4 regions of the Rothia sp. 27098_8_27 genome follow, and region 3 is predicted to be linked to each of the others. Evidence: predicted binding sites of a transcription regulator. Region 3 holds the regulator's gene; each other region holds the start of a gene.
The links. Region 3 encodes LexA, which represses DNA repair genes until DNA is damaged. Its sites were predicted from a motif close to TCGAACANNTGTTCGA; they were not measured.
Positions count from the first base shown of each region.

Region 1: a site for LexA is predicted at 7,211-7,226, ahead of O3675_RS01345 (shikimate dehydrogenase). Genes of this name have one in related genera too.
Region 2: a site for LexA is predicted at 6,094-6,109, ahead of ruvA (Holliday junction branch migration protein RuvA). Genes of this name have one in related genera too.
Region 4: a site for LexA is predicted at 4,126-4,141, ahead of uvrA (excinuclease ABC subunit UvrA). Genes of this name have one in related genera too.

Region 1 covers NZ_JAPWAJ010000001.1:349,316-357,225, forward strand. The annotation lists gene O3675_RS01315 (methyl coenzyme M reductase subunit gamma) at 1-390, opposite strand, end outside; gene nusB (transcription antitermination factor NusB) at 908-1,318, opposite strand; gene efp (elongation factor P) at 1,318-1,881, opposite strand; gene aroB (3-dehydroquinate synthase) at 2,110-3,237, opposite strand; gene O3675_RS01335 (shikimate kinase) at 3,263-4,816, opposite strand; gene aroC (chorismate synthase) at 4,816-6,033, opposite strand; gene O3675_RS01345 (shikimate dehydrogenase) at 6,153-7,088, opposite strand; gene mltG (endolytic transglycosylase MltG) at 7,343-7,910, opposite strand, start outside.
Region 2 covers NZ_JAPWAJ010000001.1:397,364-405,273, reverse strand. The annotation lists gene O3675_RS01520 (HIT domain-containing protein) at 1-212, shown strand, start outside; gene O3675_RS01515 (hypothetical protein) at 731-1,930, shown strand; gene O3675_RS01510 (MurT ligase domain-containing protein) at 2,089-3,372, shown strand; gene O3675_RS01505 (type 1 glutamine amidotransferase) at 3,372-4,139, shown strand; gene O3675_RS01500 (YebC/PmpR family DNA-binding transcriptional regulator) at 4,272-5,030, shown strand; gene ruvC (crossover junction endodeoxyribonuclease RuvC) at 5,361-6,017, shown strand; gene ruvA (Holliday junction branch migration protein RuvA) at 6,249-6,869, shown strand; gene ruvB (Holliday junction branch migration DNA helicase RuvB) at 7,041-7,910, shown strand, end outside.
Region 3 covers NZ_JAPWAJ010000002.1:279,691-287,600, forward strand. The annotation lists gene dapF (diaminopimelate epimerase) at 1-923, shown strand, start outside; gene O3675_RS04640 (class I SAM-dependent methyltransferase) at 1,051-1,674, opposite strand; gene hflX (GTPase HflX) at 1,818-3,530, shown strand; gene O3675_RS04650 (ATP-dependent DNA helicase) at 3,537-5,609, shown strand; gene lexA (transcriptional repressor LexA) at 5,853-6,527, opposite strand; gene O3675_RS04660 (LysM peptidoglycan-binding domain-containing protein) at 7,344-7,910, shown strand, end outside.
Region 4 covers NZ_JAPWAJ010000001.1:429,353-437,262, reverse strand. The annotation lists gene O3675_RS01615 (formate--tetrahydrofolate ligase) at 138-1,850, shown strand; gene O3675_RS01610 (MBL fold metallo-hydrolase) at 3,264-4,037, shown strand; gene uvrA (excinuclease ABC subunit UvrA) at 4,164-7,052, shown strand; gene O3675_RS01600 (GNAT family N-acetyltransferase) at 7,197-7,910, shown strand, end outside.

The DNA of each region.
Region 1 (7,910 bases), on a different contig from region 3:
CTCCACTTCCTCCTTTGTGTCTTCCAGGAAGTTTTTATGCACGTATCGGAGCAGCTCTTCATCGCTCGTGTGCTCCATGCTCCCATGCATCCATGCATTCCAAATGAGTCGGTACTGTTCCAACGCATCGTATGCAGCCTTGAGGGTCGCATCTGCTGCTTCCTTCGACGGGTTATCCAAATCAACGTTCGCACGAATCAGCACGGGCTCATAACCCGTCGGAGTGGGCGAAGGAGTGGGAGTTGCGGAAGCCTCAGCGCTTGCCGACTCAGTGCTCGCGGAAGTGGAAGCACTCGGTTCTGCGCTGACCTGCGCGCCGCCGGAACAAGCAGACAGGGTCAGCATCATTGCCGCAGAGAGCGCGGCAATAGAAGTACGGTTGAACATCATTGTTAGTTCTTTTCTGGTGTGTGGTTGTGTAAACCGCAGAATTATCCACGCAACAACGTGTGGAATTCAGCGGAATGTTATCGGTTGATGCCATTACCCTAACATATATCCACGGAGCACACACCCCGGCTCGCTATTTGTCCATTTTGGCAATGTTCCGTTCATATAGGTGCAGACAAGGGCATATCTGAGGTATGCATAGAGGCGCATACCGGGCACGCAGGGCGGGGGCTCCGTCCTCAAGGCGCTCAGCGCCGCAGAGGGGGCACTCCCCCGCCCACGGGCTCCGGTGAAGCCTCAACTGTTGCTAACAAACCCAGCAAGCGCATCCGCACCCAATACGGAACCCCACGCAGAACTGCACCAACCAAACGCAACCTAGACACAGAAAAACCCCCGCCGTCCTGTAGCGAACTACAGTACGGCGGGGGTTTCACGTACGCTCCCCTGCGGGCGCATCCTCAACGGCAGCAAACCAACCAGCTACAGGCTGGCGGGCAGGCCGCGGCGGGACGTCTTACGCGAGCAGGGTCGGCTTCACCTGACGGAGCTTATCCAGCAGACCGTTCACGAACTTCGGAGATTCATTCGTGGACAGCACACGCGCCAGACCGACAGCCTCAGAAATTGCGACAGCATCCGGAACTTCGTCATTGTACAGAAGCTCCCAAGTGCCAATACGCAGCACGGCACGGTCCACGGCGGGCATACGCTCGAAGGACCAATCACGGGCGTAAGTCTCCACAAACTCGCGAATCTCTTCGTCGTGGTCGCGGACGCCACGGATAATTTCCTCAGAGTAAGCAGAAATCTGCGCTACCGTGTACAGTCGGCGGCGGCGGAGTACCTCAATATAATCTTCGTTGCGCTGATCCGCCTCGAAGAGCACTTCGAGGGCGCGCAATCGGGCTTTAGTACGCGAATTCATTAGTCGTTCACGCGACCGAGGTACTCACCGGTGCGGGTGTCAACCTTGACCTTGGTGCCGGTCTCCAGGAACAGGGGAACCTGGATCTCGTAGCCGGTCTCAACGGTTGCGGGCTTGGTGCCGCCGGTGGAGCGGTCACCCTGCAGGCCGGGCTCGGTGTAGGTGATTTCGAGGACCACGGATGCGGGCAGTTCGATGTACAGGGGGCTACCCTCGTGCATTGCGATGGTTGCGGTCTGGGACTCGAGCATGTAGTTTGCTGCGTCGCCGACAACGGTTGCGGGAACGTTGATCTGGTCGTAGGTCTTCATGTCCATGAAGACGTAGTCGTCGCCGTCCTGGTACAGGTACTGGTAGTCGGAGCGGTCAACGGTTGCGGTTTCGATCTTAGCGCCAGCGTTGAAGGTACGGTCGACGACCTTGCCGGAGGTAACGTTGCGCAGCTTGGTGCGGACGAACGCGCCACCCTTACCGGGCTTAACGTGCTGGAACTCTACGACGGACCAGAGGTTGCCGTCAATCTTCAGGACGGCGCCGTTCTTAATATCGGTAGTGGATGCCATGGGGCTCTCCTTCGTGTCATCGACGCTCACGCCGTAGTGGTACCCGGCGAGGCGCTAAGTTTTCAATGAGCAAAAATATGTCCCGTACATTCTACAGGATGCGCACGAATTTGCCTAGCAGGGACGCCACAGTTTTTCTGTGGCACCCCACCCGGCTGCCGCATGCTGGTGTGCATATGCTGGCAGCCGCGTGGCGGGTGCATCCGGTAAATGTACGGGACCCGTCACCTACTCGGTAATCTCCTGGTAGGTCATGTACAGGATCGAGTCGTCCGGCACCTCGTAGACGCGCGGGCGAGCCAAACCGTCAAGAATGATGAAGCGCAGCAGGTTGCCGCGTGCCTTCTTGTCGCGGCGCATTGCTTCGAGCAGCTGGGGCCATGCGTCTGCTTTGTAGGAGGTGGGCAGGCCCAGGGATTCGAGGATGCGGCGGGTGCGTGCCACGAGTTCTTCATCGGCGTGGCCGGTTGCCAGCGCCAGTTCGGCGGCGTAGACCATGCCGACGGACACTGCCGCGCCGTGACGCCACTGGTAGCGTTCGTTGCGTTCGATGGCGTGGGCGAGGGTGTGGCCGTAGTTTAGGATTTCGCGGCGGCCGGATTCGCGCAGGTCCTCGGAGACGACCTCCGCCTTCACGCGCACGCTGCGTTCAATGAGTTCACGCATCACGGCGGACTGCGAGTCGCGTACGGCGTTCGGGTTCGCCTCAATCAGGTCGAGAATTTCGGGGTCTGCGATAAAGCCGCACTTGACGACCTCACCCATGCCGGTCAGCAGCTCATGCTCGGGCAGGGTGCGCAGGGTGCCGATTTCGCAGAGCACCGCGGCGGGCGGCCAGAACGCGCCGACCAGGTTCTTACCCTCGGCGGTGTTGATGCCGGTCTTACCGCCGACGGCAGCGTCCACCATGCCGAGCAGGGTGGTCGGAATGTGAATAACGCGCACGCCGCGCAGCCAGGTTGCCGCGACGAATCCGGCAACGTCGGTAATAGCGCCGCCGCCCACGGAGATGATCGCGTCGGTGCGGGTGAAGTCGTTCTGACCGAGCACCTGCCAGCAGAACGCCGCCACCTGGTAGTGCTTGGCCTCCTCGGCATCGGGAATCTCGGCGCTGAACGACTCGTAACCCATCGCGCGCAGGTCCTCCATAACCAGCTCGCCCGTGGAACGCAGGGCACGTGGGTGAATCACGAGCACCTTCTTGGCGCGGTTGCCCAGAATTTCGGGGATTTTACCGAGCAGGTTGTGGCCGATGAGAACCTCATAGTTCTCACGCGGGGAGCTGCCGGTCACCGGGATGCGGGTGATATCTTCCGCGCCGGAGGCACCGAAAGTGGGGGTGGGCTGAGTGCTCATCATGTGTCCTTTCACAGGTGAGGGGTTATGCTTGGGGGCGCTGCGCGCGGGAGGCGCGGGTTGCGGTCACGTACGCCTGGATTTCAGCGGTCATCTCGGTGATGGGGCGGCCGCCTCGTGCGTCCAGGGTGAAGTGTGCCAGCTCTTCGTATCGGCTGCGGCGTCGCTCAAAAATTTCGGTCCACCGCTCGACCGGGTTCGGCTGCAGCAGCGGGCGGGTCTTGTTGCCGGTAATGCGCGGGGTGACGGTGTCAGCATCAACGAGGATGTACACTACGCATTCGTCCTTGAGCAGCTCCGCGACCGAGTCGGTCATGGGCGCGCCACCGCCCAGGGAGAACACAGTGTTGCGGTACACGGGCGAGGTGAGGACCTCTTCGATGGTTTTGCGTTCGAGCTCGCGGAAGTACGCCTCACCGAAAATCTCGAAGATTTCGGAGACTTCGCCGTAGCGTTCAACAATGAGCTGGTCGGCGTCGAGGAACTCGTAGCCGTAGAAACGCGCCAGGTGCGTACCAATGTAGGTCTTACCTGCCGCCATGGGACCAATGAGCACGATGGGGCGGGAGCGTTCCGCGAAGTTCTCGTGCATTTCACGCACCTGCTGCGGGTGGATGCGAGCGCCGCAGGCGGACTCGTCTTCTGCGAGCGCCTCTGCGGGGACGGTGAACTCTGCGGGTGCGGTGAGCTCTGCGGGTGCCACAGATTCAGCGGGGGTTGCGGGCAGTTCGGAAGCGTCGAAGGGCTTCTCCCCTGCCTGGTTCTCTTCTTCCGCGGGGGGCGCAGCGGGTACTGCGGGCGCGGCAACCTGAACCTTGCCGAACAGCGCCGGAGTCGGACGGACCGGCTTGGCGGGTTCAGCCGCGGGCACAGCTACGGAGGTTTCGGGCACACCTACGGGGGCTGCGGGCGTGACCGGTACAGGCTTGGGTTCAGCCTTCTGCACGGGAGCAGAAGCGGTAGCGCTCTCCCCCGCCGCTTCTGCAGGCTGAGCCTGCTTCGGAGGCGCCGGCTTGGGCGCTTCCGCCTTCGCGGGTTCCTTGCGGGGTTTCTCTTCAGCGGTGCCCATGCCCTGCAGGGCGCTGAGCAGCTTCAGGCGCAGGTCCTCGTCCAGGCCGAGCGCCGGGTCGGCGTCCTCAGACACCGAGGAGGCGTACAGGCGCACACCCTGCGTGCTCGCCGTAGCGGCGGCGGGCAGGGGGCGGGCGCCAGAACGCATCAGGTCAGCGGGGGTGGGCACGCGAGAAGCCGGGCGCGCAGAAGAAACTGACGCAGAAGAAACCGAGGCGGTAGCCTCACGCGCAACAGTCTCACGAACCCCAGCGCCAGCAACCTCAACAGCCCCAGCGCCCGCAGCCTCAACACTCTGCTCAGCCGCAGCAGGTACACCGGGTTCAGATACACCGGATTCTGCGCCGGATTCCGGGCGCGGCGAAGCGCCCCCTCGCGCACGCTGCGTTGCCGCAGCAATACGCGCAAGGGGGCTCGAAGCGACCGGGCGAACACCCTGCTCCACAGAAACCTCCCCGGAACCGCGACCCTTAGCGCCGCGGCCCTCAGACTCCGCCGGAAGGGGCACTACGCGTCCCAACCAGCCACGTTAGACTCCCACGCCAGAGACGCCGGAATGGCGTCCAGGTAGGAATCCATGTTGCGGCGAGTCTCACCAATCGAGTCGCCGCCAAACTTCTCCAGTGCAGCCTCAGCGAGCACCAGGGCGACCATAGCCTCCGCCACCACGCCGGCGGCGGGAACGGCACACACGTCCGAACGCTGGTGGTGGGCGCGAGCCTCTTCACCGGTGGAAGTGTCAATGGTCTTCAGAGCCTTCGGCACGGTCGCAATGGGCTTCATTGCCGCGCGCACACGCAGCAGGTCGCCAATGCTCATGCCGCCCTCAATACCACCTGCACGGTTGGTATCGCGGGTAACGCCGTGCTCACCAATGGAAATCTCGTCGTGAGCGGCAGTGCCCGGGCGGTCAGCGGTCGCGAAACCGTCGCCAACCTCAACGCCCTTAATAGCCTGAATACCCATCAACGCTGCGGCAAGGCGCGCGTCCAGGCGGCGGTCCCAGTGCACGTACGAACCCAGTCCGGGAGGCATACCGTACGCAAGCACCTCAACCACGCCGCCGAGAGTCTCGCCGTCTTTGTGAGCCTCGTCCACGCGCTGAACCATCGCGTCGGAGGTTGCCTTGTCGAAGCAGCGCAGCGGGTCAGCGTCCAGCTGGTCAACGTTGCGGGGCGAAGGCACCGGGGCGCCCTCGGGAGCGTGCACGCCACCCACAGCCACGGTGTGAGAAACCAGCTCAACACCCAGAGCCTTCAAAATCTGGGCGGCAACCACGCCAAGAGCCACGCGGGTCGCAGTTTCACGCGCGGAGGCGCGCTCCAGCACCGGGCGAGCCTCAGAGAAGTTGTACTTCTGCATACCCGCAAAATCGGCGTGACCGGGGCGCGGACGGGTCAGCGCAGCATTACGCGCACGGTTCTCAATCAGCTTCGGATCCACCGGGTCAGAGCTCATCACGTCAGTCCACTTGGGCCACTCGGTGTTCGCAATCTCAATCGCGACCGGGCCGCCCTGAGTCAGGCCGTGACGCACACCGCCCAGGATGCGCACGCGGTCCTCCTCGAACTTCATGCGGGCACCGCGGCCGTAGCCAAGGCGGCGACGAGCCAGGGCGTCACGCACCATGTCGCTGGTGAGTTCCACACCGGCGGGTACGCCCTCAATAATGCCGACGAGCGCCTCGCCGTGGGATTCTCCGGCAGTGAGCCAACGCAGAGCCATAGGTTAACCTCTTTTCATCGCACCCGCACCGCAGCGCAGGAGGAAGGAATAATAATTCTTCACGTGTATAAATAGTGTATAAAATGCCTGTTTACTGAGCGAGTGAAAGCACGCTTTTTTCACGAAACGGAAGCACGAGGCGCAAGATCAACCGCCGCGCACATCGCATTGATTAGACCCAGCAGTTCGGCGGGCTGCAGTTCACGGCCGGTGAACAGCAGCACCTGCTCCACCGCCTGATACAGCAGCATCTCCAGGCCAGAAACCACCGTGCCACCGTTCGCCTCCCAGGCACTCGCCAGCACCGAAGGCCACGGGTTATACGCAACATCGAGCAGTACCGGCTGGTGCGTTGCGGAGGCACCTTTCAGCCCGCTCAGCTGGCTCGCCCACTCATCCGCCGCATGGGCAGGAAGAGTAGACACCACCGGGTGATGACCGCGCTCCGCAAGGTTCTGCGGCAAATCAGCAAGGGAAACCTGCTCCAGCTGAACGCCCAGGCGGTCCGCTGCCTCCTGCACGCTACCGAGCTTATGCAGCGAACGGGCGTACACGCTCACACGGGAATACCCCAGCTGATGCAGTGCGGTCAGGGCGGAAATAGCGGTCGCTCCCCCGCCCACAATCGCGGCAGAATCCTTAAGCGGTTCCGGCTCCAAACCGGCGTGGCGCAGCGCGTTTACGATGCCGATCACATCCGTGTTATCGCCCAGCACCTTCTCACCGCGCGGATACACCGTGTTCACCGCACCGGTCACTCGGGCAGTCTCACTCAGCTCATCGCAATACTTGATGACGGCGGTCTTCAACGGCATCGTCACCGACAGGCCCGCAATATACGGGGCGTCCTCCGTACCGTCCGGGTGGCGCACCCCGCGCATAATCGCCGGCAAATCATCAGGCAGAGTATCGCGGCGCTTATAACCCAAATTCTGCTCACCCAAAAAGTCATACGCGGCACGATGCAGCGCAGGCGACAGCGAATGCGCAATAGGGTGCCCCAGCACGTAGGCGCGGCGAAGATACGGGGCCTCACGGTACGGTTCAGTCTTCATCGATACTCTCTCGCTCTCAACGCTGGGGAACGCTCTCAACACTCAACGCTCGGGGCTTGCGGGCTTGCGGACACGCACGCCACGAACCCGCGTTCATGGGCGCACTCTACCCATTTTAAGGGACAAACCAATATTCGGGTACAGCAAAGGCGGGCACCTCCCCCACTCTCGTGGAGGCGGTACCCGCCTCAGCAAGGAACCTTCACGCCGAAGCTACCAAATCGTAGCTACCAGCTAAACCAATGAGCTACAACTTAGCTACAGCGGTTCGGGTGCTTAGAACACCACTGGTTGTACTCTTCAACGTAACGCTGGTGCTCAGCATACGTGCGGGAGTACTTAGTCTCACCGGAATCCAGGTCCACAGTCACCCAGTAGTAGTACGGGTTCTTCTCAGGAGCCGCAGCAGCCTTAATCGAAGCCAGCTGCGGGGAACCAATCGGACCCTTCGGAAGACCCTTATTCGCATAAGTGTTGTACTTATTGCTCTTATCGGCCTTCTGCTCTTCAGTCAGGTGGTACGAGCGGACACCCAGACCGTAGGTCACGGTCGCATCCGACTGGATCAGACCCGAAGTCTCACCATCGGGGTTGTTCAGACGATTCTCAATGATGCCTGCAACCGCCACGTAGTCCTTCGGCTGAGCCTCAAGCTCCACGATGGAGGCGATGGTCAGAACCTCAAAGATCTTCTGATCGCCGCTCACGCCGGCTTCCTTCAGGTCAGCCTTGGTCTTATCAACCATGGTCTGAATGACCTTCTTGATGTCGGTGCCCTTCGGGAAGCGGTACTCACCCGGGTGCAGCCAACCCTCAATCGAG
Region 2 (7,910 bases), on a different contig from region 3:
GCGAGGTGTCGCATAATGACGGCTTCAACATTGGCATTAATCAGGGCAAGGTGGGCGGCGCGGGCATTGCTGATCACCTGCATCAGCACATTCTGCCGCGCTGGAGTGGAGATACGAACTTCCTGCCGATTATCGCTCACACCAAGACCATGTCTCGCACGCTGGATGATATGCGTTCTGCTATTGCGGAGGGGTTTGCCCGCCTCAGCTAGATGGCGTGGCTCATCCGTCAGATAGTCCGGCTGAGCGGCTTGGTGAGTTTGAAATTTTGCACTAATTGCTTCAATTTGCCAGCTAGTGCATAGAAATTCTGCGTCATAAATGCGCAGATTGGGCAGTCGATGCGTATTTGAATGATGTTATGTCCATTGGATATGGCAAAGTTTTAAATGCAGCGACGCTGTTGGGAAGCTTCCGGCTTCCATGAACACCGCATAGCTCACCGAAAAATAGCGGTCACCGATCGCTTTCGGGCTTGGCAGGGTAAGCGCCCTGCCTCAACCACAGAGGTCAGCGCCTCAGCTGAGAACCCACCCCGCCGTGCGTGAACGCACGGCAACACTGCGGGGGTGCGGATCAGCGTGAAGGACGCTGGCCTCTTTTTGCATTTCGAGGGCGCTGCTTTTGCCCCTCGGGGATGTTGCGCCAGGATGCGCCGCCGAAGACGTGATACCCGGATGCACCGCGCCCCGCGAGAAAGAACTCGCCAGACCCGCTAGAGTGGAATGCTATGGACTACCCCAACCTGCTTGAGACTGCTTTCGACGAGATGCCTGCCGCGCCCACTGTAGCTACTGTGCCCGCCGCCGGTAATGGTGCCGCTGGTGATTCTGCAGGCGCGCCGCAGCTACTTATCTGGAGGCAGATCCGCTGGTCCAACCGCCGCCCGCTCATTGAGGTGGAACCGGTCGTGCCCGGCGGGGTCGCGGAAGGAACTCATAACCGGGTATCTCAAGCGGCAGGGGCACCTCATATGACAGGGGAGAGCACCCCTAACCAGGAAAGAAGCCCCGCGCAGCGTGGCGTTCCGAGCGGGGTTCGCATCCAGATTTCGTTGACTCCCGGCGCCTATCTGGGGTTGCGTATTCCGCGCGATAGCGAGGGGGAACTCTACCGTTACTGCGCCGGCTACACCACCGGCACGAGCAATGACGCCGCCCCCGAATCCGCGGGAATCCGCCGCGTACCCTGCCCCGAAGGCACCCGCATCCAGCGTGGCCAGCAGTGCCCGCGCTGCACCGCCCGCGACGAATTTACCGCCCTGCACCGCGCGCACCTGTACCCCGGAACGCTCACCGAATCCATGCGCGCCTATGCCATGCTGGAGCATCGCCTCTACATCGCGACTTTCCCGGACGGCACGCACAAGGTTGGCACGAGCTCCCTGCATTCGACCCCGCGCCGCCTGGATGAGCAGGCGGTCGCCACCGCCACCTACATTGCGCTTGCACCTGACGGCCTTGCCATTCGCCGCGCCGAGGACGCCGTGACCGCTCTCGCGAAGATTCCGCAGGTCAAGCAGGTGGCGAACAAGTACCGCGCCTGGACAAACCCGCTACCCGGCGCGCAGCTTCGTACTGCCCATCAGGAGGCGGTCGCCCGCGCCCGCGAAGCGCTCGCCGAACTGGCGCGCACCGACCCGGAGGTGCGGCTCACCGCCCTGGATGAGCCGTGGATTCCGTCGCTCGCCATGAACCGACCGTATGCGGCTCTGCGCGCGCAATCGCCCGAACCGCTGGCGCCTTGTGATTCTGGTCTGGAGAGCGGGGCGGCTGGTTTCTTCTGCACGGGTGCGGCGGGTCAGTTTTTGAGCGCCCACACCGGCGATGCTGACGCGGCGTTCCTGGTGAATACTGCCGCGTGGCGGAACGTGCTGGTGGAGCCTGCGCAGGAGTTCACGCGGGTGAGGGTGCAGGGTTCTCTGTTCTAAGCGGGTTCGCTGTTCTGATACCCCCGGCGCTCCGCCCTAGCCGGAGCCCTGCATCAAACCCCCGCACCCCCTGCGCCAAAACCCCAGTAACCCCGCCCCGTCCGGCATGAGCGAACGAGCCCGGCGGACCATTCAGCCGCTGGCGTGCGTGTACTAAAATGGTAAGCATGTCCAAACCCCTCATTCGTCTTCTCGGCCAGGGCGTACGCGCCGCGACTAAGCTTCGCGGCGGCGGTTCCGCCTTCCCCGGCCTTGTCATGGAAAAATTGCACCCCGACTTCGTCGCTGAAGAGCTCGCGAAGCTGCCCTACGGCGTGGTTGTTGTCTCCGGCACGAACGGTAAGACCACCACCACGAAGATGGCTGTGCAGCTGCTTGAAGCTCAGGGTCTGAAGGTTTTCACTAACCGCACCGGTTCGAACTTTGTGCGCGGTGTCGCTGCGGCACTGCTGGGCGAGATGACCCTCGGCGGCAAGCTTGACGCTGATATTGCTGTGCTTGAGTTGGACGAGGCGCACGCCGTGCACTTCGTGAAGGCCGTCAAGCCCGATTACGCTCTGCTGTTGAACGTTCTGCGTGACCAGCTGGACCGCTTCGGTGAGATTGACACGACCCGCCGCATGCTGGCGACCGTCGCCTCCGCAACGACCGGTACCGTGGTGCTCAACCGTGAGGATCCGCGTATCCGCTCCCTCGCTGAGAACGTGCAGCCTGGCGTGACCGTCAAGTATTACGGCCTGGATGAGTCCCTGCGCTCGTACTTCCCCTCGGATGATGAGATGCGCGGCGGCACCGTCGCGAAGGCGACCCTGCCCGACGCAGACGTCACCCTGACCGCGTTCTCCGGCACCTCCGCAACCTTCGACCTGGCGGGTGTGGAGCGAGTCGGCGAGATCAACCTCTACGGCATTTACAACATCTTCAACGCCGCTGGCGCTATGGCGCTGACCCGCGCCGTCATGGGCGAGAAGCTCAACGAAGATAAGCTCATCGCCGAGCTGGCGAAGATTACCCCCGCCTTCGGTCGCGGTGAGACCCTGAACGTGAACGGCCGCCCGCTGCAGCTGCTGCTGGTGAAGAACCCGAGCGGTTTCCGCCTGTCCCTGGCGAGTGCGAACGCTGACGACTACGCCACCATGATCACGATTAACGACCAGTACGCTGACGGTCGTGACGTGTCCTGGCTGTGGGATGTTGACTTCGACAGCTTGAAGAAGACCGGCGTGCAGATGGTTTCGGGTGTGCGTGCCTGGGATATGGCGCTGCGCCTGGAGCATGACGGCGTGAAGGTTGACAAGGTCAACGAGAACCTTGCCGATGCGCTCAAGGGCTTCATCGCCTCCAGCGGTAACGCGCCCATGCGTATTTTCTGCACCTACACCGCAATGCTGGCTCTGCGTGAAGAGCTCGCAAAGATCACTGACGTTGAGAGGGTTTCCTAATGACGGCAACTCACACTTTTGAGGGCACCCCCGCCTCCGGCCCCAATAACGGTAAGACTCTGCGTATTCTGCAGCTGTACCCGCTCGACATGAACATTTACGGCGACTGGGGTAACACTCTGGCATTGGCTCGTCGCGCGCAGGCGCACGGCTTTGACGTGCAGATTCTGGACCACAACCCCGGTCAGCCTTTCCCGGAAGATGTTGACATTATTCTGGGTGGCGGCGGCCAGGATTCGGGCCAGTCCGTAATTCAGGACGACCTGCACGCGAACGGTGACACCCTGCGCTCGCTGGCTGAGGACGGCGTGCCCATGCTCGTCATTTGTGGCCTGTACCAGCTGTTCGGCAAGGAATTCCGCACCCGTGAGGGTGAGGTGCTGAAGGGTATCGGCATTTTTGATGCGCACACGGTCGGCGGCGATGACCGACTGATCGGCAACATTGTTGAGGAGTCTGAGGAGTTCGGCACCGTGATTGGTTTTGAGAACCACTCGGGCCTGACCTACCTGGGTTCCGGCTGCACCCCGCTAGCTACCGTCACTAAGGGTGAGGGCAACAATGTGACCGATGCGTATGAGGGTGCGCGCGTGCACAACGTGATTGGCACCTACCTGCACGGTTCGCTGCTGCCGAAGAACCCGAAGATTTCGGACTACCTGATTGAGCAGGCGGCTCAGCGTAAGTTTGGCGAGTTCACGCCGAACACTATTGACGACTCGCTGGTGGAGAAGGCACGCGCTTCGGCTGCATCCCGCCCCCGCTAGCCTATTCCTGGCGGTGGCGTGCACTTTCTGAGGTGGTGTGCGCCTCCGCTACGGTATAGTTATGTGAGTACAGTACGGTGCGTGGGACGTTTCGCCGTGCCCGCACGGAGGTTTTGACTAAGGGAGATACGAATGTCCGGTCACTCTAAATGGGCGACTACTAAGCACAAGAAGGCTGCTATCGACGCTAAGCGCGCGAAGGCTTTCGCGAAGTTCATTAAGGCAATTGAAGTTGCAGCACGTATGGGCGGCGCTGATATTGCTGGTAACCCCGCTCTTGACCTGGCTGTGTCGAAGGCGAAGAAGAACTCCGTTCCTAACGACAACATTGACCGCGCAATCAAGCGTGGCGCTGGCCTGACCGGTGAGACCATTGACTACACCGAAATCATGTACGAAGCACGCGGCCCGCAGGGTACCGCTCTGTACATTGAGTGTCTGACCGATAACCGTAACCGCGCAGCGTCTGAGGTTCGCCTGGCTGTGACCCGTAACGGCGGCACCATGGCTGACCAGGGTTCGGTTGCGTTCCTGTTCGAGCGTAAGGGCGTTGCTGAGGTCACCAAGACTGACGGTCTGACCGAGGACGACGTTCTGATGGCTGTTCTGGATGCAGGTGCCGAAGAGGTTCTGGACGAGGGCGATATCTTCACCGTTGTGTCCGCAGCGACCGACCTGCCCGAGATCCGTAAGGCACTGGACGAGGCTGGCCTGGAGTACAACAACGACGACCCGGTCTTCCGCCCGACCATGCAGGTTGACCTGGACGCTGAGGGTGCTAAGAAGTTCATGAAGCTGGCAGACGCTATTGAAGAGCTCGACGACGTTCAGAACGTCTACTCGAACGCTAACGTTTCTGCTGAGGTCATGGCAGAGCTGGAAGCTGAGTAATCACAGCTGAGTAATCACTCGCATTCTGATATCTGATGCTTGAAGAAGCCGCTCCTTTAACCGAGCCGCCGTAGGGTGGCCGGTTGGGGGAGTGGCTTCTTAGCGTCTGGGCTGTATTGCCTGCGATACCGCATTTTGGGGATGCGCTGGGTACTTTTCGCGGGGCGCGCGGTGACTGTTCACGCGGTGATTGTTTACGCGGTGACCGTGCTCGTGGCACACCCCGGTGCCGGGTGCTAGGATTCTGAAGGGCTAGGATCTAGAGATTCTATAGGGAGTTTGTCGAAAGGGGAGATGATGGCTGCCGTTCAACCTGCCGCACGCGATAGCATGCGTGAGAACCGTACTGCCGCCGCTGTGGAGCGTGTGCCGGGTGCAACCCGCATCATGGGTGTTGACCCGGGTCTGACCCGCTGCGGCTTCTCCATGCTCGATATGACCGCCGACCGTAAGGCGCACTTCGTGAACGTGGGTGTTGCCGGCACGATCCCGGCAGAGTCTCTGGACCAGCGTATTCTCTGGATTTTCAACGCCGCCTCCCACTGGCTCGACACCTATAAGCCGGATGCCCTGGCGATTGAGCGTATCTTCGCTCAGGAGCAGGTGAACACGGTGATTGGTACGGCGCACGCTTCGGGCGCGGTGATTTCTGCGGCGGCAATGCGCGGCGTGCCGGTGTTCTTCCATACCCCCTCGGAGGTGAAGGCGGCGGTGACCGGTAGCGGCCGCGCCGATAAGGCGTCGGTGGGTCGTATGGTGACCCGTATTTTGGGGCTGGATTCCATGCCGAAGCCCGCCGATGCTGCCGATGCCCTGGCGATTGCGATCTGTCACGGCTGGCGTGGCGGCGGCATCGGTTCGGGTATCAACATGGCGGCCCAGACGCAGACTCACCAGGGTTCACGCCCGGCGCAGGCTCGCCGTGGCGGGTCGTTGACTCCGGCGCAGCGTGCCTGGATGGAGGCGGAGGCGCGCGCTCGCCGCTAGAGGTGCCGCCACTAGAGGGGGCCTTCGCGGGCCTGTGTGCCGTCTCCTGTTGGCTCGCATGTATTCGCTAAGAAGTTCGAATATATGCTTGATTTCAGAAGAAATATTCTAATATACTTGTAGTGTCTCCCCGTGAACTGGGGGAGTGCGTTCTGCGGGTGCCGGAGTTCCCGGTGCCCTCACACTGCCGCGAGCCTTATTCCTGGGCGCGGTGTTGAAAGGTGGAGAGAAATGATTGCATCCCTGACCGGTCGTGTGGCTCAGGTGGGCCTTGATCACGCGGTGATTAACGTGAACGGTTTCGGCATGCTTGTGTACGCTACTGCGCGTACTCTCTCCAAGCTGCGCACCGGTGAGGAAGCTACCGTGCTGACCACCATGATTGTGCGTGAAGAGTCGATGACTCTGTACGGTTTTTCGGAGCCTGCCGAGCGTGAAGTGTTCGATATGATGCTTTCGGTTTCCGGTATTGGTCCGCGTATTGCGCTGGCGGTGTTGAGCGTTCACACTGCCGCTGAGGTGGAGCGCGCCGTGGCGACCGGTGACGATAAGGCGTTCACGAAGGTTCCCGGTATTGGTCCGAAGGGTGCCCGCCGTATTGTGCTGGAGCTTGCCGGCAAGCTGATTCTCAGCGATGGCCAGACCGATGAGCTGCCGCTGAGCCAGGGCATTGTCTGGAAGCCGCAGGTGCTTGACGCTCTCACCTCCTTGGGCTGGAGCGAGAAGGACGCTTCCGCCGCTATTGACGCTTACGTGCAGCACAACCCTGCCGCAGAGACTGAGCCGGTGGGTGTGGCTCTGCGTGGTGTGCTCGCCTCCTTGGGTACTCAGAACACGGTGGGCCGCCACTAAGCGGCGCGCCCTGTTCGACGTATCCCACTCAAACTTTTGTGAAAGAAGAATTCTATGAGCCAGAATCCCTATGAGCCGCAGCCCGCGGCGTCCCTGGTTTCCGGCGGGTATTTTCCCGGTCAGGTGCCCGGCACTCAGGCATCTTCAGCTCCCGCCCAGCGCCTGGTGGCGATGGAAGAAGAGCCTGAAGAGAAGATGATTGAGGCGGCACTGCGCCCTAAGTCCCTGGACGACTTTGTGGGTCAGCGCCGTGTGCGTCAGCAGCTGTCCCTGGTGCTGGAGGCTTCAAAGATGCGTGGCCGTAGCGCCGACCATGTGCTGCTGTCGGGCCCTCCCGGTCTGGGTAAGACCACTCTCGCGATGATTATTGCGGCGGAGATGGAGGCGCCGCTGCGCATCACCTCGGGCCCGGCGATTCAGCATTCGGGTGATTTGGCGGCGATTCTGTCCTCGCTGACCCCCGGTGAGGTGTTGTTCCTGGATGAGATCCACCGTATGAGCCGCCCAGCTGAGGAAATGCTCTACATGGCGATGGAAGATTTCCGTGTGGACATTGTGGTCGGTAAGGGTGCGGGTGCGACCTCCATTCCGCTGGAGCTACCGCAGTTCACCCTCGTGGGTGCGACGACCCGTGCGGGCCTGCTACCCGGTCCTCTGCGTGACCGTTTTGGTTTTACCGGTCACCTGGAGTTCTACTCGGTGGAGGAGCTTGAGCTGGTGCTGCGCCGCAGCGCGGGCCTGATGGACATGCAGATTACCTCCGAGGGTTTCACCGAGATTGCCGGTCGTTCTCGTGGCACGCCCCGTATTGCGAACCGTCTGCTGCGTCGTGTGCGTGACTGGGCGCTGGTGAACGGCGTGGACCGCATTAACGCGACCGATGCCGCAACCGCGCTGGATATGTACGAGGTGGATTCGCGCGGCCTGGACCGTCTGGACCGCGCCGTGCTGGAGGCGCTGATTCACAAGTTCGGCGGCGGCCCGGTGGGTCTGTCCACCCTCGCCATTGCGGTGGGTGAAGAGACGGAGACCGTGGAGACG
Region 3 (7,910 bases):
CTTCCATCTGGGGCGAGCTGGCAGGCCTGACCCTCACCAAGGGTCACGGCACCGGTAACGACTTCATCTTTCTGACGGACGAGAACGCAGAAATCGCCCTTACCCCCGAGTTGGTAGCCCGCGCTTGCGACCGACACTTCGGCATTGGCGCGGACGGCTTCATTCGTGCTGCCCGTAGCACCGCCTCCCGCGCGGGTCAGAAGCTGCTCGAGGAGCACCCGGACGCTGTCTGGTTCATGGACTACCGCAACGGTGACGGCTCTATCGCTGAAATGTGCGGCAACGGTGTGCGCGCGTTCGTGGAGTACCTGCGCACTGAGGGCCTGGTTGAGCTTGAGGTGGGCGAGACCGTCAAGATTGGTACCCGTGCCGGCGTGAAGACTGTGGCGCGCACCGAAGAGGGCTACGCGATTGATATGGGTCCGTGGAGCTTCATTCACGGTGAGGCTGCCCGTGAGGGTGGCGAGGACTGCCTGGTGTCTGCTCGCGGCCTGAAGACTCCGCGTGCTGGCCTGTCCATTTCGATGGGTAACCCGCACACCGTGGTGATGCTCGGCTCCGACGGTAAGCTGGACGGCCTGGACCTGCACAGCCTGCCTCAGGTGAACCCCGCCCCGGTCAACGGTACGAACGTTGAGTTTGTGGTGCCGGTCGACCTGGACGTTGAGAGCGGCGCGCATGTGGGTGCTATCCGTATGCGCGTGCACGAACGCGGCGTGGGCGAGACTCTGTCGTGCGGTACCGGCGCGTGTGCGGCGGCTGCGGCGACCCGTTTCTGGGGTGGCGAGGAAGCACCGGATGAGTGGCTGGTGCATGTGCCCGGCGGTACTCTCGCGGTGACTTTCGTGCTGGGCCCGGACGACCTGGAGCATGTTGTTCTGGCTGGTCCGGCGCAGATGGTTGCGACCGTCGTGCTGCGATAACGTGCTGTTTTAGAACAGAGATTTTATAGACAAAAGCGGCGGGTGTTTTCTGACAACACATTCAGAAAACACCCGCCGCTTTTATATTTTTAAGCAATGAGCGCCAGAGGATTTAGCGCGAGAGGTTCTAGTCCTCGTAGCGGTGCACCTGCAGAATACGGAAGCCCTTCGAGGTCGCATAGCGCGACACCTCAAACTCGCCGGGGTGCAGCTGTCCAAGCTGCGCGTCCATCCACTTCTGCAACGAGTCGGAGCCCAGGTTCTTCTGAACCACCAGGTAGGCGTCACCACCGGGTGCCAGGCGAGGTAGCCAGGTCAGCAGGATTTCGTGCAGAACCTCCTTGCCCACGCGAATCGGCGGGTTCGACCAGATGGTGTCAAAACGCAGTTCGGGGTCAACCGATTCGGGGGTTCCCACGGTAACGTTGGACAGGCCGAGAGCGGCGGCGTTGCGTTCGGTCAGGCTAATGGAGCGGGAGTTCACATCCACCGCGTGCACCTGCGCCTGCGGGGCGAGCATCGCCAAAGTCAGGGTGATGGGTCCCCACCCACAGCCGATGTCGAGCATGCGTTCGCCCTGCGGATCGGGTGCTTCCTGCAGCAAAATAGCGGTGCCCTTATCAATGCCGGAGGGGCTGAAAATGCCGTTAGCTGTGGTGACGGTGACCTTGCGGCCGGCAAGCTCCACCTGCACGGGGCGGGGCTTGAATTCGGTCTCGGGGGTTTCAGAAAAATAATGCTGCTCGCTCATGCTATCCAGTGTACCGGTAGGGCAAGGACCCGCCGCACACGGGCAGAGAATGCACGGGGCGGGTCAGCAGCTTGCACGCCCTGAGCGCACAGGCGACCGAACCCCCTACCTGATGCGGGCAACGGCGGTAGAATTAGAGTCGTATGAATTCTAAGAACACCCCCGTATCTAATACCGAAAAGCTGCCCAGTGATGAGCAGCTGCGCCGCACCGTAGACCGCGTTCTGGGCCGCTCCCAGGCCGCCGCCTCCGTCACGACGTATGACGCCGCCGGTACCGCGCATCACAGCGATAACTCTTCCAGCACCCACGGCAACAATAGCCGCCGTGTGCTGGATACTCGCGCGCGCGAAATTTCTGACGTTCAGCGCGAGCACTCAGAATATGACGGTGACCAGGAAGATCTTGCTGAGCGCCGCGCACTGCGCCGTATCGCGAACCTCTCCACCGAACTTGAGGACGTCACCGAGGTCGAGTACCGCCAGCTGCGCCTGGAGCGCGTGGTGCTGGCTGGTCTGTGGACTGAAGGCACCGTAGAGGATGCAGAGAACTCCCTGCGTGAGCTCGCGGCACTGGCTGAAACCGCAGGTTCCGAGGTTCTGGACGGCTTGGTTCAGCGCCGCCTCAAGCCGGATCCCGGCACCTTCCTCGGCTCCGGTAAGGCACTGGAGCTCAAGGACATTGTCGAGGCGACCGGCGCCGACACCGTCATCGTCGACTCCGAGCTGGCTCCCTCGCAGCGTCGTGCCCTCGAAGACATCGTGAAGGTCAAGGTCATTGACCGCACCGCCCTGATTCTCGACATTTTCGCTCAGCACGCTAAGTCCCGCGAGGGTAAGGCACAGGTTGAGCTGGCTCAGCTGGAGTACATGCTGCCGCGTCTGCGTGGTTGGGGTGCGTCCCTGTCCCGTCAGGCGGGTGGCCGTGCCGCAGCCGGTGAGGGTATCGGTTCGCGTGGTCCCGGTGAAACCAAGATTGAGATGGACCGCCGCCGCCTGCGCGCTCGCATGGCGAAGCTTAAGCGTGAGATCGCTGCGATGGCGCCGGCGCGTGAGACGAAGCGTCTGAACCGTCGCCGTAACCGTGTGCCTTCGGTGGCTATCGCTGGCTACACGAATGCGGGTAAGTCCTCCCTGCTGAACCGTCTGACCGATGCCGGCGTGCTCGTGGAGAACGCCCTGTTCGCAACCCTGGACCCGACCGTCCGTAAGGCGCAGACCCCGGACGGTATCGGCTATACCCTCTCCGACACTGTGGGTTTCGTGCGTTCGCTGCCGACCCAGCTGGTCGAGGCGTTCCGCTCCACCCTGGAAGAGGTCGCTGACGCTGACGTCATCCTGCACGTGGTCGATGCTTCGCACCCGGACCCGGAGGGACAGATTCGTGCTGTCCGCGAGGTCATCGCGGAGGTCGACGCCCGCCATATCCCCGAGATTATTGTGCTGAATAAGGCGGATGCCGCCGACCCGTTCGTGCTGGAGCGTCTGCGCCAGCGCGAGCCGGAGCACGTGATCGTTTCGGCGCGTACCGGTGAGGGTATTGATGAGCTGAAGCAGAAGATTGCGGACACCATTCCGCGCCCCTCCATTGAGGTGAAGCTGCTGATTCCGTACTCGCACGGTGAGATTATTTCGCGCCTGCACGAATGGGACGCCGAAATTAAGAGCACCGATTTCGTATCGGACGGCACATTCGTGGTGGCTCTGGTCCGTGAGGATGTCGCCTCCGAACTGTCCGAGTATGTGCTGGAGGGCGACCTACTGGAGGTTCTGGAAGAGGAACTTGCGGAGGCACACGCCCTGGCTGAAGCGACCGCTTCTGAATCCGAACAGTCCTCTACCTCCGAGGCTCTCTAGGAGCGTATGAGCGTGACCGAGAGCATCAACGCGCCCAAAAACACCCCGGGAACTGTACCCGGACCGGCAACCGACGGCACCCGATTCACCGGGCAGGAGCTTGAGACCCTGCCCGGTGCGAAGGACGCCCTGACCCTGCTGGACGAGGCGGTTGCCGCCACCGGCGGTCAGAACCGTGCCGGTCAGCGCACCATGGCGGCGCATGTGGCGCAGGCTCTTGAACTGCAGCGTCACCTGCTAGTCCAGGCGGGTACCGGTACCGGTAAGTCCCTGGGCTACCTGGTTCCTGCCCTGGCGCGGGTGGGGGAGTCGGACCAGCCGATTGTGGTTGCGACGGCGACTCTTGCCCTGCAGGCGCAGATCGTGAACCGCGATATTCCGCGTCTTCTACAAGCGCTGGAGCCGCGCCCGGAATCGCAGGCGCAGGTTGCTCTGCTCAAGGGCCGTAATAACTACCTCTGCCTGCACAAGCTGGAGGGCGGCTACCCGGAAGACGAGCCGGATGCTCTCTTTGACATGCCTTCTTCGACTTCCCGCGTGGGTGAGGAAGTGGTGCGCCTGCGCGAGTGGGCTGACCGCACGGAGACCGGCGACCGTGACGAGCTGAAGCCCGGCGTCTCTGACCGCGCCTGGGCTCAGGTATCGGTCAGTGCCGCCGAGTGTCTGGGCCGCCGCTGCCCGCTGGTGGAAGAGTGCTTTAGCGAGATGGCGCGTAGCCGTGCCGCTGAGGCTGACATTGTCATCACGAACCACGCCCTGCTGGCGATTAACGCTTTCGAGGGCATGAAGGTTCTACCCGAACATGAGACGGTCATTATTGATGAGGCTCATGAGCTGGTGGACCGCGTGACAGGTGCCGTGTCTGGTTCTTTGACGGTTGCGATGGTTCGCCGTGCGGCGCGTAGCGTGAAGAAGCATTCGAAGGCTGATTCCGGCGCACTGGAAATGGCTGCCGGCACCCTGGAGACCGCGTTCGAGGGCCTTGCCGAGGGCCTGCTGAAAGGCCTGGATGGTCGCCTTTTGACCGCCATTTCTGCGGTCAATGATGCCGCCCGCACCGCCCTATCCGATACGAAGCCGGACGGTCAGGACGTTGACGCCGGCCTGCAGATGGCGCGCTCGCGTGTCTCTGAGGTACACGATATGAGTAGCCGCATTCTGGAGGCTTCGGGCGAGCAGGACGTTCTGTGGATTTCTCGTCAGGGTGGTTGGGAGAACGGCCGCTATGTGGCTGCTTCCGATACCGACCCGGCGACCCTGAACATCGCCCCGTTGAGCGTTGGCCTACAGCTACGTGACGGCCTGTTCGCTGACCGCACCGTGATTCTGACGAGTGCGACCCTGACGGTGGGTGACTCTTTTGACGTTGCCGCCGGTGCCCTGGGACTGCAGGGCGAGGGCGCGCCTCGCTGGACGAGCATCGACGTAGGTTCGCCTTTCGACTACCGCAAGCAGGGCATTATGTACGTTGCCGGAGACTTGAAACCTCCGGGATTCGGTGTGCATGAAGGTCAGCTGGAGCGTCTGCGTGAGCTGTGCGAGGCCTCGGAGGGCGGTGCCCTGGGCCTGTTCTCCTCGAAGCGCGCCGCCGAGCGTGCCGCCGAGTACATGCGTGAGCACAGCGACCTGAACATTCTTCTGCAGGGTGAGTCTTCGCTCAAGGCTCTGGTGGAGGAGTTCAGCGAGGACGTTGACTCATGCCTGTTCGGAACGATGAGCCTGTGGCAGGGTGTGGACGTTCCCGGTGACTCTTGCCGCCTGGTGGTGATGGACCGCATTCCGTTCCCGCGCCCGGATGACCCGATTGCGCAGGCTCGTACGGAGGCGGTGAACCGTCACCGCGGTAACGGCTTTATGGCGGTTTCTGCTCACCACGCGGCGATTCGTATGGCGCAGGGCGCCGGTCGCCTAATCCGTTCGGTGTCTGACCGCGGCGTGGTGGCTGTGCTGGATTCTCGCGTGGCGACTAAACGCTACGGCGGTTTCTTGATGAAGGCGATGCCGCCGATGTGGTCAACGCAGAATAAGGCCGCGGTAATTGGCGCGCTGGCTCGTCTTTCGGCGAGTATTGAGCGTTAGCTCGGGTAAGAAGATCCATCCTGGCAGCGCCGCGCTCTGATTTAGGAATATCCGCTGTGGAAATAGCCGCTTTGAAAATATTCGCTGTAGAAATATAGAAATCACCCCGGTGATACGTGAACGTTCACGTATCACCGGGGTGATTTCTATATAGAGCTAAAAGCCTCGCGGCTATGTCTTTTAGAAGCTGCGTTGTTTAAAACAGCTTCTTTGAGAAGCTGTGCTGTTTAGAGCCCGCGTCTTTTAGAGACTGCGCAGCACGGAGACGACCTTACCCATGACGGTTGCGCGGTCGCCCATAATCGGCTCGTAGTTGGAGTTGCGCGGCATGAGCCAGGTGTGGCCGTCAACCTGACGGAACACCTTCACGGTTGCTTCATCGTCGAGCAGAGCGGCAACGATATCGCCGTTGTCTGCGGTGTGCTGCTCGCGGACAACCACCCAGTCGCCGTCGCAGATTGCGGCGTCAATCATGGAATCGCCCTTGACCTTGAGCATGAACAGCTTGCCGTTACCGACCAACTGGCGGGGCAGGGCGAGCACATCCTCCACGGACTGCTCGGCGGTGATGGGACCGCCTGCTGCAATTCGTCCAACCAGGGGAACGGGTACGAGGTCTTCATCGCCGACTTCGAAGTTCGGCAGCTCGGGCAGGGAAGAGGAAGCACTACCGTGGATGCCGACGCCATTCTCATCCAGGACCTCAATGGCGCGGGGAAGCTTGGGATCGCGGCGAATGTAGCCCATGGTCTCGAGGCGACCGAGCTGGTGAGTGACCGAGGACAGGGACGCAAGACCCACCATATCACCAATCTGGCGCATGGACGGCGGGTAACCCTTTTGTTCAATCTCGGTGCGGATCGCGTCAAGAATCTTCTGCTGGCGCGCGGTCAGCGCCGGACGGGGTGCTGTTGCCATTTCTTTTCCTTCGGTCTGTACTCCGGCCTTTGTATTCCGGTCTGGGCACGGATGGGTGCTTCACACGTTTTCTGATGGTGTCCTAAAAATTTTTGGTTCTGCCGAAATGGGTCTTATCTCGTCAGGGTGTGGAGGAATTCTATCCGTGCCGGAGCGATACCGGAGCGATACACAGGCAACGAGTATGTGCCTCCGCCCTATAAAACTCAGCCAGCAACACCTGCATTCGATACAGAACCAAGCTGTAACGGGTACAGAAACCTGCTGTGAGTAGGATTCATCAGGAGCGTGTGGAACGTCTCTTGACACCAGTGTAGAACACTACACCGAAAAACTCAAACAAATATTCTAGATTTTTTCTTCGAAACTCGAAGAAATTTTTAGTACATCTCTGCTAGACTTTAGAACAAGAGTTCGTATATACTCTTGAATCTCTCCTGAAATTCAGGATTTGCGGGTGGATGTTCGAAAAATATTCGAAGATTCGACCCGGAGCCTTCCGGGAGAGGAGAGTGAATGAGTGTTCGAATGTATTCGAATCCTCTGCCTCTCTTCGCATGATCTACCTCGGATGCTCTAGGGAGCATCTGGCGAAGAGAGAGCGCAGGGGATGGGGTTCCGGGGTCACCCAGTGCGACCCCGCGTAGCCCGGTGCACCCGACGCTCTGACCTAACTAGAGAATAGCTACCCAATAGTTATCGCCTAACAATCACCACTCCATAGTTATCACTCAACTAGGACCTCCGAGCGGGTATCGTTCGGCATTGCTAGACCCGCGGGGTAACCCCGGGGCGAGCTGAGAGAAAGGAACCACAATGACTACTGCAGCACCTATTGCTTCTCGTGGCACTTCTGCACACCTTCCGGCAGGTTTGGTGGTACTTCACCCCGCCCGCACTGCGTCCGCCCGCACCGCGCCTGCCCGCACTGCGCAGGGGCGTTCTCGTGTGCCTGCGTCTTCGCAGTCTGTTCGCTCCTCTCGTGCGGCTCATGCACCCCGTCCTGCGCAGGTGGCTCAGCCCGCCCACGCTCCCGCCGTTTCTACTCCCGCTGTTTCTGCCCCTGCTGTTTCTACTCAGGCATCTTCTGTGGCTCAGGCACCTGGCGCGAAGAGTGCTCTTCTGGCTAAGGGTGGCGAGCTTCTGCGCACGGTTCCCTCTTCTATTCGTCGTCTTGGCACTGTGCGCGGTTTCCTGAAGGGTCTGCCTCTGCTGACTTTGGCGGCGCTGATTGTGCTCGGTGCTATTAGCTTCTTTGGCCCGGCGGCTTCGGCTTCCGTGGAGAACGCTTCGGTGACTCGAACCGTCGTTGTGGTCAAGCACGGCGAGACCCTGTGGGATATTGCTCAGGCGGTGGATCCGCAAGGTGACACCCGTGATACT
Region 4 (7,910 bases), on a different contig from region 3:
GAGCGGAGGTCACCGGTTGCGGGGATTAGTGCATTAAAAATTGGGTTTATTTGCCACCTTCCGGCGAGGTGAGGGACAAATGAGTGAGCCAAGGCATAGAATAAAAGAGCATGATTCGTACAACTCGAAGGATGACAATGACGAAGAAGCCTTTCCCTTCCGACCTCGAAATCGCACTTGCCGCCGATCTTTGGCCTATTAACAAGATCGCAGCAGACAACGGCATCAGCGAAGATCGCCTTGAACCCTACGGCAAGTATGTCGCTAAGGTCCTCCTCGACGAAACCACCAACGCAGAGACCGCCCGCAAGCGCGGCTCCAAGTACATCGTGGTTACCGCAGTCACCCCCACCCCGCTCGGTGAAGGTAAGACCGCAACCTCCGTCTCCCTCGCACAGGGCTTCGCACAGACCGGCCGCAAGGCAATCCTGGCGCTGCGTCAGCCCGCAATGGGCCCGACCTTCGGTATCAAGGGCGGCGCAGCGGGCGGCGGCTACTCCCAGATCGTTCCCATGGAGAAGCTGAACCTGCATCTGACCGGCGACTTCCACGCCGTCACCGCAGCACACAACCTGCTTGCCGCCATGATCGACAACCATCTGCACCACGGCAACGAGCTGCGCATCGATCCGCGCGCAATCGAGTGGCGCCGCGTTATCGACATGAACGACCGCTCCCTGCGCAACATCGTCGTGGGCCTGGGCGAACGCATGGACGGCGTGGTCCGCGAGACCGGTTTCGACATCACCAGCGCCTCCGAAATCATGGTGATTCTCTCGCTGGCAACCTCCTTCAAGGACCTGCGTGAGCGCCTGGCAAAGATCGTGATCGGACTGAACTACGACGGCGAGCCCGTCACCGCAGCCGACCTGAAGGCTGACGGCGCAATGTCCGTCATCCTGGCAGACGCTATCAATCCGAACCTGCTGCAGACCCTGGAGCACACCCCCGCACTGATTCACGCGGGCCCCTTCGGCAACATCGCAACCGGTAACTCCTCCGTGGTCGCCGACTACGTTGGTCTGGAGTACTCCGACTACGTGATTACCGAGGCTGGCTTCGGTGCCGATATGGGTGCGGAGCGTTTCTTCAACGTCAAGTGCCGCGTCTCCGGCCTGAAGCCGGACGCAGCAGTGCTCGTCGTGACCGTGCGCTCCCTGAAGTCCCACTCCGGCCTGTACAAGATCGTTCCGGGCAAGCCCCTGCCCGAAGGCATGCTGCAGGAAAGCCCCTCCGATGTGGAGAAGGGCGCAGAGAACCTGAAGAAGCACATCGAGATTGTGCGCAACTTCGGTGTTCAGCCGGTCGTGGCAATCAACGCCTTCCCGACTGACTTCGAGTCCGAGCACGAGACCATCCGCCGTATCGCTGAGGAAGCTGGTGCTCGCGTCGCTATCCACCGCGGTGTGGCTGAGGGTGGTAAGGGCACCACCGACCTGGCAGACGTGGTTGCTGAGGCATGTGACGACGTTTCGGATCTGAAGTACACCTACGATCTTGAGGACTCCATCGAGACCAAGATTGAGAAGGTTGCGACCAAGGTCTACGGCGCGGACGGCATCTCCATTGCTCCCGCTGCCGCTAAGCAGCTGAAGCGTTTCGCTGAGCTGGGCTACTCGCACCTGCCCGTGGTTATCGCGAAGACCCACTTGTCCATCTCTTCGGATGCAACCCTGAAGGGCGCACCGACCGGCTGGACCCTGCCCGTGCGCGAGGTTCGCCTGGCTGCAGGTGCTGGCTACGTCTACGCTATCTGCGGCACCATGCGCACTATGCCGGGTCTGAGCAAGAGCCCCGCAGCTGAGCGCATCGGCTTCGACGAGAATGGCGTGATGATCGGCCTGTCCTAAGGCGGCTGTTCTAGCTGATCTGACTAATCCAGCTGATTTATAGCTAGTGGAGGCGGCGCTCCTTCCCCACAGCGGGGGAGGGGCGCCGCCTTTGCTGTGCCCTATGCTGCTTTTGTGGAATGCTCTGCCTCGGATACATGGAAGCATGAGAGGCGAATAAGAGGTGCGCAACGCTTGAGGGCGGGGGAGCGGAGCTCTTGAAAATAGAGTGAAACTAGGTTGCAGCCAGGCTACAACCCGGGCTGAAACTAGGCTGCAACCAGACTGCAATCAGGGAGAGTGAAGGATTCTGAAACCCCTAGTGGAGGGGTCTTTCAACCTTTCATTGAGGCTTCTAGAGCGCCTGTTTTGAGGGTGGAATTGGTACTTGCTGGTCAATAATTGGGCTCTATGTATGCTTGAAGGTCAGGTTTTATTAAACAATCTATAGAGGTTGATTTTTAACCCGCTTATCACCTTGCATTTTGTGAAAATATAGTACTGACTAGGTATTTTGCTTTTTTGGGGCGGGTTCATTGAGTGCACTTGGTGAACCTAGTGGGGGGTGTGATGTTATTGTTTTGTAATAAAACCTCTACTTTAGGGGGTACTTACAGGGGCAAAACAGACCAATTGATTTTGCCCTCGCGCGAATAATCGTGCAGATTTTGAACGGTGAGTGGTACATTTTTTCCAGTTAATGAAGTTGCAAGTACTTGAAGATACTTTCACCTTAACCCTCTACTTCCGCGGAATACCGGGCTAAAACCGGGTATTGAGCCTTTAGGATTGCCGAGTGTGAAGCTTAAGTTAAAGGTGCACCGAAGTGTCAAAAGAGGGAAAATTTAAAATTATTTTGGGTGAAATAAGTCACACTAAAACTCGAAAAAAATGAAATTGGTACGTATGGATACCCTAAAAAACACCTGTTTTTATTACAGAATGATTACATTGAGGCGCGGGTCACTAAATCCGGCTCTCCGTACCAAATTGGGCGGTAAAACAGCCCCCAAAAAGTTCGCTACTATTGAGTCATCAAGTAATCGTGAGATTTCCAAAGTCCTCGGGTTGCTTGTGTTTGAGTGAGTGATAGATACCCCTGGGTGTCATGAGAAGCGACTGTGTATCGATGCGCAGTCGCTTCTCTGTTTAACTTTTGAATTTCAGTGGACTTTTGAATTTCGCTGTTTGAATTTCGCTGAACCCTCAGCCGGGCGGGGTCCAGTCGGAACCTAATCCGCCCGGAACCTAATCCGCGCTGAACCCAATCTGTACTGAGCCTAATCTGTACCGGGCGTGCTCCAGAATCTATTCCCTGTGCATCCCGCACATGCAACCCGTACATGTATCCCGCGCGTTCAACGCCGAATGCGCTGATAGGGGAGCGAACCGCATAGGCGCATGCTGTGCGGTCACAACCCCTACACTGGAACTATGACTACTTACCCCGAACCCACCCTCATCTTTGAGAACCCCGAGCTGACTGTCCGTGCGTTCAGTGTCTCCGAGATGGACAACAGCGTCTACCTCATCACCATGCGCGCCACCGGCGAGCAGGTACTCATCGACCCCGCAGACGACGCAGAAGAACTCTACGCTTTCACTCTCGATGCGCTCCTGAATGACTGCCCGCAGCTTGAACTGGCAGACGGCGAAGAACGCCGCGTGCGCGTCATGGAGAAGGAAGAGGACTTCAACTCCATCAGGCCCCGCGCTATTGGTCTGACCGGCATTCTGGTTACTCACGGCCACTGGGACCACATCCGCGCTATTAAGGAGCTCGACCGCCTCACCGGTGCCGTGACCTCCGCGGGTGCAGCTGACGCTGCTGAGATTAAGGAACTGGAAGACTACACCGTCGAAGAAGAACTGATCGGCGGCGAAAGCTTCGACTTCTACCTCTCTGACACTGTCATTCGCTCGCTGCACGTGCCTGGCCACACTCCCGGATCCATCGTCTACACCCTCGAAACCACCTGGGAAGACGGTACCCCCGCAACCCTGCTGTTCACCGGCGACACCCTCTTCCCCGGCGGCGTGGGCAAGACTGACTCCCCGCAGCAGTTCGGCGAGCTCTTCTCCAACGTGCTCGAAAAGCTCTTCGGCGGCTTCGAAGACGACGCCATCGTACTGCCCGGCCACGGCCGCTCCACCACCCTCGGTGACGAGCGCCCCCACCTGGAAGAGTGGGGAACCCGCGGCTGGTAAACCGCGCCTGACAGCCCACCTCATATAAGTACTGCACCCTCATGCCTTCACCGGCCGCATAATCCCGCTGGTGAAAGGCGTGAGGGTGTAGAATTTAAGTTCGAAGATAAGACGAAAGGATTTTCGATGACACCCCGCCCGGCACACGGTAGCACCGCACTCAAAGCGAACGATCTGACCAGTATCCGGGTTCAGGGTGCCCGCGAAAACAACCTCAAGAACGTAGACCTCACCATTCCGCGTGATGCGATGGTCGTCTTCACCGGCCTCTCCGGCTCCGGTAAATCCTCCCTCGCCTTCGACACCATCTTTGCGGAAGGTCAGCGCCGCTACGTCGAGTCGCTGTCCTCCTACGCGCGTATGTTCCTCGGACAGGTCGACAAGCCCGACGTAGACTTCATCGAGGGCCTCTCCCCGGCGGTGTCTATCGACCAGAAGTCCACCTCCAAGAACCCGCGCTCAACCGTCGGTACCATCACCGAAATCTACGACTACATGCGTCTGCTCTGGGCGCGCATCGGCCACCCGCACTGCCCCGAATGTGGCGAAGAAATCACCCAGCAGACCCCGCAGCAGATCGTGGACATTCTGCAGGAGTACCCCGAACGCACCCGCCTGCAGATTCTCGCGCCCGTCGTCAGCGCACGTAAGGGCGAGTTCGTTGACCTCTTCAAGGACCTGCTGACCCAGGGCTATTCGCGTGCCCGCGTGGACGGCGAAACCGTGCAGCTCTCCGACCCGCCCAAGCTCGCCAAGCAGTACAAGCACACCATTGAGGTGGTCGTTGACCGCATCGTCATTAAGGACGGTATTCACCAGCGCCTGACCGACTCCATCGAAACCGCGCTCAAGCTCGCCGACGGCCGCGTGCTCATCGACTTCGTGGACCGCGAGCAGGACGACCCCGAACGCACCCGCTCCTTCAGCGAAAACCTCGCCTGCCCCAACAACCATCCGCTGCAGATCGACACCATCGAGCCGCGCGCCTTCTCCTTCAACTCGCCGTTCGGCGCATGTAGCGCCTGCGACGGCATCGGCTCGCGCCTGGAAGTAGACACCGAACTGCTCGTACCCAACCCCGATTTGACCCTCGGCGAGGGCGCTATCGCCCCCTGGTCGCAGGGCAAAGCAACCACCGAATACTGGCTGCGCCTGCTCGCAGGCCTGGGGGAGGAGCTCGGCTTCGACCTGAACACCCCCTTCAAGGACCTACCCGCAAAGACCCGCGCCGCCATCCTGGACGGCAAGGACTACAAGGTTGAGGTGTCCTACCGTAACCGCTTCGGCCGCGAACGCCGCTACACCTCCGGGTTCGAAGGCGTGAAGGCGTACATTAAGCGCAAGCACGAAGAAACCGAATCGGACTTCGCCCGCGACCGCTACGAACAGTACATGCGCCAGGTTGCTTGCCCCTCCTGCGGTGGCGCGCGCCTGAACCCGACCATCCTCGGCGTGAAGGTCGGCGGCCAGTCCATCGCAGACATCACCGACCTGTCCCTGGCTGACGCGCTCACCTTCGTGCGCGGACTGCAGCTCAGCGCCCGCGAAGCCAAGATTGGCGAGCAGGTCCTCAAGGAAATCGATGCGCGCCTGCAGTTCCTGCTGGACGTGGGCCTGGACTACCTGACCCTCTCACGCTCCGCCGGTACGCTCTCCGGCGGTGAGGCGCAGCGCATCCGCCTCGCAACCCAGATCGGTTCGGGTCTGGTCGGCGTGCTCTACGTGCTCGACGAGCCCTCCATCGGTCTGCACCAGCGCGATAACCGCCGCCTCATCGAAACCCTCACCAAGCTGCGCGATATGGGCAACACGCTTATCGTGGTTGAGCACGACGAAGACACCATGCGCGAAGCCGACTGGATCGTGGACGTAGGACCCGGCGCCGGCGAGCACGGCGGCGAAATCGTGCACTCCGGCAGCTTTGAGGAGCTGCTGAAAAACACCCGGTCCATTACCGGCGACTACATGGCTGGCCGCCGCAGCATTGAGGTGCCCGCCTCCCGCCGCCCCGTGGACAAGGAACGCCAGCTGACCGTGCGCGGCGCCCGCGAAAACAACCTCAAGAACGTGACTGTGTCCTTCCCGCTGGGCGTGTTCACCGCGGTGACCGGCGTGTCCGGCTCGGGCAAGTCCACCCTGGTCAACGACATTCTGTACACCTCCCTGGCGAACAAGCTCAACGGCGCCAAGCAAGTACCCGGCCGCCACAAGAGCATCGACGGCCTGGAACACCTGGACAAGGTCATTCACGTTGACCAGTCGCCCATCGGTCGTACCCCGCGTTCGAACCCCGCCACCTACACCGGCGTGTTCGACCACATCCGCAAGCTGTTCGCAGAGACCAGCGAAGCAAAAATGCGAGGCTATACCCCGGGTCGATTCTCCTTCAACGTCAAGGGCGGCCGATGCGAGGACTGCTCCGGCGACGGCACCCTGAAGATTGAAATGAACTTCCTGCCGGACGTGTACGTGCCCTGCGAAACCTGCCACGGCAAGCGCTACAACCGCGAAACCCTCGAAGTACACTACAAGGGCAAGACCATTGCCGACGTACTCGAAATGCCCGTGGAGGAGGCAGCAGAGTTCTTCGCCGCATTCACCCCGATTGCGCGCCACCTGAACACCCTCGTGGACGTGGGCCTGGGCTACATTCGCCTGGGCCAGCCCGCAACCACCCTCTCCGGTGGTGAAGCGCAGCGCGTGAAGCTCGCAACCGAACTGCAGAAGCGCTCCAACGGCCGCTCCATCTACGTGCTGGACGAGCCGACCACCGGTCTGCACTTTGAAGACATCCGCAAGCTACTCGCCGTGCTGCAATCGCTGGTTGACAAGGGCAATAGCGTCATCACCATCGAGCACAACCTGGATGTGGTCAAGTGCGCCGACTGGATTATCGACATGGGTCCCGAAGGCGGTAGCGGCGGCGGCACCGTGATCGCCGAAGGTACCCCGGAGCACGTGGCGACCGTCAAAGGCTCGCATACCGGCGCCTTCCTGGCGGAAATTCTGAAATAGCGTAGGCAGCCCGACCCCGCGCCCGTGTGGCGCGCAGGGTCGGGCTGAGACCGTATTGCCACCCCGTCTCCCTGTCGATGACACTGCGGCGGGATGCGGTGACCGCATCTCAACCAAAAACTCAATGACGAACGAGAGGACCCCGTGAACACCGAAGATCGCGTCAAAGCAGCCCAAGCCAAGCTCACCGCCCTCGGTGCGCGTCGCGGTGCCGTGACCACTCTAGACCGGGCGCGGCACATCCTGCACACCCAGCTGGAGGCGGACTTCTGCCAGGCACCCGGCTCGATTAGCTGCGCCCTCGAAGAGCTACGCGACTACCCGGAAGCCGAGAGCCTGCCGCTACTCGCCACCGTGCAGCCGCCCTCCGAGAAGATGGGTGCCGCACGCCGCCGCAACGACGATATCTGGGAGTTGCGCGTCGCCAACTACGCGAGCGTCGGCATTCTCTGCGCCAAACATCCGCGCGTGCTGGACAAGGCCATCGACTACATGCTCGGCGACCAGTCGAACTGGCTCGGCGACTACGCGCAGCTGCGCCAGCTCAATGAACTGCTCACCCCCTACACCCAGCAGGTTAGCGGCACGAGCATCTACTACACGCCCGGCCGCGCCCTGCTGAACTCGGTCGTACCCGAGGGCGTGCAGGCGCAGGAGGTCAAGTGCGCCGTGCCCGGTGTGGGCATGATGCGCCGCGTTGACCCCGCCGAGCTGAAGGCTGCGCTGCTTGCCGAAATCACGGGCGAGCGCACCATCCGTAGGGAGGCAAACGCCTCCGCCGGTGCCCTTGAGGTTGACCCGGAGGACACCGAGGCGCGCGTAACCCGCCTGCGTGTGGAGCTGCTGGACGCTGAACAG